Regions from separate parts of the Colwellia sp. SU-HH00943 genome, predicted to be linked through region 1. Evidence: predicted binding sites of a transcription regulator. Region 1 holds the regulator's gene; the other holds the start of a gene.
What was found. Region 1 encodes FliA, which starts transcription of late flagellar genes. Its sites were predicted from a motif close to CTAAAGNTNNNNNNNNNNNNGCCGATA; they were not measured.
Positions count from the first base shown of each region.

Region 1 (3,427 bases):
ATCTTCAACAACATCATCTCTACTTTCTGAATTAACAATTGGCCCTTCAACAAGGTTGTCGCCCATCTTAGGTGTTGATTCTGCTTTTGCTTGTTCCGCAGAAATACCAAAGGCTGTTAACATATTGATAAGGCTGTCTTCTACTTCACGTACTAAGTCGATTACCTTACGAATAACTTGCCCTGTTAAGTCTTGAAAGTCCTGTGCCATCAAAACATCAGTCATTAAACTATGTATATGGGCTGTTTCTTTACCCGTTGTGACCAACAGTGTATCAATATCACCGCATAGACTCTTAAATTCTTTTAAGTCTATTTCATTATTCATCAGTTTAGTCCAAGCGGGGTTAACTGCACGAACTTGATCAGCAATATTATCAACAACAGGGAAAATAGACTCAACCGCATCCATCGTTTTGTTTGCGGCTTCTTCAGTACGAGTAATGACATAATTTAATCGTTCTTTAGCATCAGGGATATCTGCCGTCGCTAAATCATTTAAACGGGAATCTAACTGGAAGTTAGTTAATGAGTCATGAAGTTGACGCGTTAACTTACCTATTTCAGCAAACAACTCAGAATTGATTGGGTTTTGAATTTCAGCAATCAACGCATCAGCTTTTTCTTGCTGATCCGTTTCTAAATACTCAACCAAAGATTTAGCCTGCTCCAAAGAAACACGGCCTACCATTGCGATACTCATGCAAAGTCCTTACTATTAAACCAAAGCATTACTAGATTTATCGGGCAATTTACCTATAGCTTTAAAATATTGCCTAATAAAAGCAGAAACTAAGCTAAGCGCTCAAAAATTTTGTCTAATTTTGTTTTAAGCGTTGCTGCTGTAAATGGTTTAACAATATAGCCATTAACACCTGCTTGAGCAGCCATAACAATTTGCTCTTTTTTCGCTTCAGCTGTTATCAATAATACAGGAATGTGCGATAAACTCGCATCAGCACGAATGGCTTTTAATAAGTCAATACCTTGCATGCCAGGCATATTCCAATCGGTTACAACAAAATCAAAGTCACCACCTTGAAGCATCGGTAAAGCTGTACTGCCGTCATCCGCTTCTTGAATATTGGTGAAGCCTAAATCCCGTAACAAATTTTTCACTATACGTCTCATGGTTGAAAAGTCATCAACAACAAGCACTTTCATATTTTTATCCAAGGCACCCTCCAGCGAAACATCTGATTTTCTATTTTATAAATTAATTACTAAGTTACTACTTATTCTACTCAACTTTGCCAAGATTGCATACGTGATTTTAACCTATGCATTGCTTGACTGTGAATTTGGCTCACTCTTGACTCACTCACGTCTAAAACTTGACCAATTTCACGTAAATTTAATTCTTCATCATAGTACAAAGACAGTACTAAAGCTTCTCGCTCGGGTAAAGAGGAAACACACTCACTAAGCCCTTTTTTAAAAGCACTATGCTCAATGTCTTGATAAGGATCATCGCCATGGCAAGATTCATCAAAATTAATAGCATCTTCACTAACACCAAGGTCATCGATACCAAGTATTTTTCCTGTACTAACCTCACTTAATATATGATGGTATTCATTTAATGAAATATCAAGTTTTTCAGCAACTTCTATATCAGTAACATCTCGGCCTAATTCTGCTTCAAGAACTTTAATGGCTTCACTGACCATACGGCTGTTTTTATGTACTGATCGAGGCGTCCAATCACCTCGGCGTATTTCATCAAGCATAGCACCGCGAATACGAATACCAGCAAAAGTTTCAAAGCTTGCCCCTTTGGCGTTATCAAAATTATTTGCAGCTTCGAATAAGCCAATCATGCCAGATTGAATAAGGTCATCAACAAGGACACTAGCGGGTAGACGTGCTAATAAATGGTAGGCAATACGTTTGACTAATACGGTATGCTGTTCTAACAACACCGTTTTATCTATTTGATTGTTGTAAGCGCTCGCTTTTACCACGTTATATCATTCTCGCTCAAACTATACTGTTTATTGAATCAATTTATTATTGTTTACCCTTACTAAGGGTGGTGAATTAATTACTAATAATCAAGTAATTGTTCAATAAAAAACTCTAAATGACCGGAGGCTTGTTTAGGAATAGGCCAACTTATCACTTTAGTGGCTAGTCCCTTAAAAGCTTTGGCTGCAGGTGAATCTGGAAAGGCTTCAACTATGGCCTGTTGTTTTCGTACAGATTTTCTAATATTTTCATCAAAAGGCACGACAGCGACTAACTCGAGTGCTACATCTAAAAACCTATCGGTCACTTTTGTTAATTTAGCAAAAAGCTGCTGTCCTTCTTTAGGACTACGAACCATATTAGCGACCACTTTAAATTTAAAAACGCCATGGTCTCTGCTCAATAGTTTCATTAATGCATAGCAGTCAGTTATTGATGTAGGCTCATCACAAACCACTAACATCACATCTTGAGATGCTCGAGTAAAACTTAATACCATGTCTGAAATACCCGCAGCCGTATCTACAATAAGTACATCAAACTGGGTTTGCATTTCACTAAAAGCGCGAATTAAGCCCGCGTGCTCTGATGGTGTTAAATCAACCATAGATTGCGAGCCTGATGTGGCAGGAATAATTTTTATGTTGCTAGGGCCAGTAATAATAATATCATCAAGTTCACACTCGCCTGATAATACATGAGAAAGGTTTTGTTTAACTCTTAACCCCAACATAACGTCAACATTAGCTAAACCTAAGTCAGCATCAAGTACTAACACTCGTTTGCCCTGTTGACCCAGTGCTATTGCAGTATTAAGGGAAACATTCGTTTTACCAACGCCACCTTTACCACCCGAAACTGCGATTACTTTAACTTTTTTTAAGTCCTTCATTTTTCTTAAGCCGCTCGCTTGATCTGCCATTAACACTACTTCTTTGATAATTCTTATTATATTACTTCTTTACAGCCATGAAGAAAACTACAATTATTAAAGTACTATGACTTTATTACATAGCGACGGCTGGTGCTACCGGCATTGACCGTGCGCTTGTATAAAGATTGCTCTTTACTGACTTTGCTGCCATTTTGTCCGCAAGCGTAACTAATTTCTCAGCATTTGCAACTTTAATATCTTCAGGAACTCGCTGACCATCTGTAAGGTACCCTATTGGTAAGCCATTTTGAATTGAAGTTGTAATTATTTCGCCAATACTGATACTTTCATCAAGTTTAGTATAAATACACCCCGATAACGGCACTTTTTTAAAGCGCTCAACATTTTCTTGCATAACTTGTTGTTGAGTATTAGCAGCAAGCACTAAGTAATTACGAATTCGAATACGTGCATTAGACACTAAGTTGGCTAAATTTTCAGCTAAACGCATATCTCTTTGGCCCATACCTGCAGTATCAATTAGTACTAATTTCTTTTGCGCAAATTGTTGAAGTAATGAATCAAG
Region 1 covers NZ_BAAJLW010000005.1:170,260-173,686, reverse strand. Annotated here, with positions in the region: gene AC27GZ_RS14755 (protein phosphatase CheZ) at 1-702, opposite strand, end outside; gene cheY (chemotaxis response regulator CheY) at 792-1,175, opposite strand; gene AC27GZ_RS14745 (RNA polymerase sigma factor FliA) at 1,244-1,963, opposite strand; gene AC27GZ_RS14740 (MinD/ParA family ATP-binding protein) at 2,047-2,889, opposite strand; gene flhF (flagellar biosynthesis GTPase FlhF) at 2,975-3,427, opposite strand, start outside.

Region 2 (3,427 bases), on a different contig from region 1:
TTGGTTTAGAAATAGGCGCTGATGATTATGTTATTAAACCTGTTGAACCAAGAGTTTTATTAGCACGAGTAACTGCTTTATTACGTCGCGGTCAGCTACCTAATCAAAGCCAAGAGGTAGGTGAAGTAAGCTGTGGTGCTTTACATATCAATAGAGCATCAAGAAAAGTAACCTTAGACAATGAAAATGTGGACTTAACCAGTCAAGAGTTTGATTTATTGTGGTTGTTAGCAAGCAAAGCTGGTGAAGTGCAAAATCGTGATTATATTTACAAAGCGGTTGTAGGAAGAGAGTATGATGGTTTAGACCGAAGTGTTGATGTCAGAATTTCTCGATTAAGGAAAAAATTATTTGACGATACTGAGACACCATTTAGAATAAAAACCATCTGGGGACAAGGTTACTTATTTGTTCCTGACGCTTGGAATTAAATCATTTAAAGTCTTAAAGCGAAGTAATGAAAAATTGCTTCGCTTTTTATTTTCCGCTTAATTTATCTTTAAAATTTATTATGATCACTCGAATTAGCTTTGCTGGACGTTCATTTTTTAGCCTTTATTTTATGATAATTTCGGCTTTTATCATATTTTCATGGTTAGTGGATAATATTTGGAGTAGGTACTTAGAGCAAGATATAGAGTCCTATACCGGTTATAAAACCATGCTTGTTGCAGTAGGTGACTATGTGCAAAAGCACCCAGAGCATGAATGGACTGAATTAGTTTTGAAAACAGGAGAGCGTTATGAATTGCCATTAGCCCTTATCCACATTGAAGCGATTGATGAAATGGCGCATGAAGACCACCGTACGCTTAAGCATGAGAATACCCATATTTATTACTCTGACGGTAACGTCATTTTACATTATATAATTCCTAATTCTGACATGGTGTTAACGCTTGGCCCAGCATTGATGCCTACACGTCCTAAACTAAAAGCTACATATAGAGTTCTGGTTTACATAACCATTGCAGCTATTATTTTCTTATGGTTATGGCCAGTATCTCGTGATTTAGAAGCCTTAAGAAAGACAACCCGTGAATTTGGTCAAGGCAATTTTAATAGTAGTGCACCAGCGGCTAAGTCGACTATGGTAGCGCCGATGATCAAATCATTTAATATGATGGCATCACGTATTAAACGATTAATTGAAGCACATAAAGAGCTAACAAGTGCCGTCTCTCATGAATTAAGAACACCACTCGCGCGTAGTAAGTTCGCGCTTCAAATGCTATCAAGTGTTAAAGATGATGAAAAAAGAGCAAAGTATGAAGCTCAAATTACCAATGATGTTAGGGAACTAGAAGAACTTATTAATGAAATGCTTATTTACGCATCTTTTGATAGTGATAAGCCAGAGCTTAACTTTAGTAATGAAAATATAACAGACTTAGTGAATAAACAAATTGCCAGCCACCAACAGTTAGACGCTGATATTGAGCTGCAAGATAATGCTCCTAATTTAATGGCTATTTGTGATAGCCATTTTATTGAAAGAGCACTTAGTAACTTTATTAGTAACGCTATTAAATATGGTGAGGGTAAGGTAAGAGTCTCCATTTCAGAGCAAAAAACAGAGCAGGGTAAATTTTGCCAAATTTGTGTTGAAGACAACGGTAAAGGTGTTTCAGAAGAGTTTAAAACACTTATCTTTGATGCTTTTTCTCGTGGTGATAATTCCAGAAATCGTGAAACGGGAGGCTTTGGTTTAGGATTAGCTATTGTTTCAAGAATTATGGAATGGCACCATGGAAAAGCTAATGTAGCTGACAGTAGTTTAGGTGGTGCAGCATTTACGTTAACTTGGCCCGTAGAATAGTAGAAATAAATAATTACTGTCTTGGTGGCTTAATTGAAAACTCTACACAAAAACGGGTAAAGCTTTAACTATTTTTGCCGATAACTTTTTTACACACTTAATTCGTTACGAATAAGTCATCAGTAAAAAAGAGTAATATTTTGGCCTTTGATGCAGTAAAACAAAGCATAAATAATAGTTTAGACGTTGAAAGTGCTAATTCAGCACCTTCATCCTCTAATATGTTATTACATGAATTGCAGTTAGGTGAGCAATTAAATGAGTGTGTTCATCAACAAAGGCGATCCGACTTTTCACTAATGTTGGCTATGCTTTGTGATGATGTACGAGAGCAAAGCCAATTTGCACTGCCTCATCTTAAATTGGTAGACAAAACCACATCAACAGATACGCTAAGAAAGCAGTTTCAATTACCTCAAACTGCGCCACTGGCTTTAAGTGATCTTAAGCAAATTAATTCTTTTAATCAAAGCCAAGATATTCATGAAAATAACCTTAGAAATATTCACTTAACTAATGCTATGCAGCCTAAACCACTCGCTTTTAGAAATGATGTAGAACATATAGCAACAAATATCATGAGTAATACTACGCTTGCTTGTCAGGCTAAGCATAAAAAGCGTAAGCCAAATTCAGTGTTAAATAAGCGCTTAGCAACTAATGTGGATGCTTGGCTTCAAAATGTTCAAACTTCATTAGTTAAATCTAGATTACTGTCAGAATTAACAGCCTAAAACTTAGCTAACTACTTATTCAATTGATCATTATTGATATTACTTGCCACAACACTGTTTGTATTTCTTGCCTTTTTTATGTTTTGCTGAACATGTCCAAGCACTAGGGTAGTTATTACATGGGCAAAGTTGTTTACGTGTTATTTGGCTAAGTAGCTCTTGTTTAATAATATCACCATCTATATATCGCCATACCTTGTTGTTATTAGCATTAATTTCTTTAATAAAACGTGATTTTTCTCGCATCTCATACAAGCAATCATCAACAATATAATAGGCGGAAAACTCAACAAACTGCTCAGTGCTATTCTCTTCATCTTTACCATGAATAACCAAGGCAAACCATAATGTGTTTTTTGCTGACGCTTTAATATCTTCAATTGATAATGACATTTGGCTTTCTTTAGCATAAGTATCAATAATGTATTGATACGCTTTTGTTGCATAAGCACTAAAACGTGAGCGCATTAACTTTTCGGGTGTAGCCGCTGGTTTGTTATCATTAATTAATGGCTGACAGCATTGGTGAAAAGCAATGTTATTACCACAAAAGCATAGTTGTTGGGTTTGCATAAAGGTTAAGCATTACTAGATAAAGAAGAGGAGAGAACACAGTATAATGCCCTTATTGTAGAAATTCATCTGAAAAAACTTACCGCTGGTAGCTTTCCCTTACACTTCATAATTAATTTCACTTATGCTTGTACAAGTCTCGTATTGAATATTATTTATTTCAACAGTATAACTATATTCAATCCATTTAATTATTCTATTTAAGAAAGACTCTATATTTATGAAATTATTGTCCTTAAAAAGTAAAACTGCCCTTGTGATAAGTTTTACATTAGCTGCTTGTGTTAGTACTGAACCATCA
Region 2 covers NZ_BAAJLW010000003.1:605,638-609,064, reverse strand. Annotated here, with positions in the region: gene AC27GZ_RS11140 (response regulator) at 1-431, shown strand, start outside; gene AC27GZ_RS11135 (ATP-binding protein) at 458-1,819, shown strand; gene AC27GZ_RS11130 (VC2046/SO_2500 family protein) at 1,960-2,553, shown strand; gene AC27GZ_RS11125 (YchJ family protein) at 2,593-3,126, opposite strand; gene AC27GZ_RS11120 (S9 family peptidase) at 3,341-3,427, shown strand, end outside.
Region 2: AC27GZ_RS11130 (VC2046/SO_2500 family protein) is a predicted target of FliA. The motif match lies at 1,876-1,902, and genes of this name have one in related genera.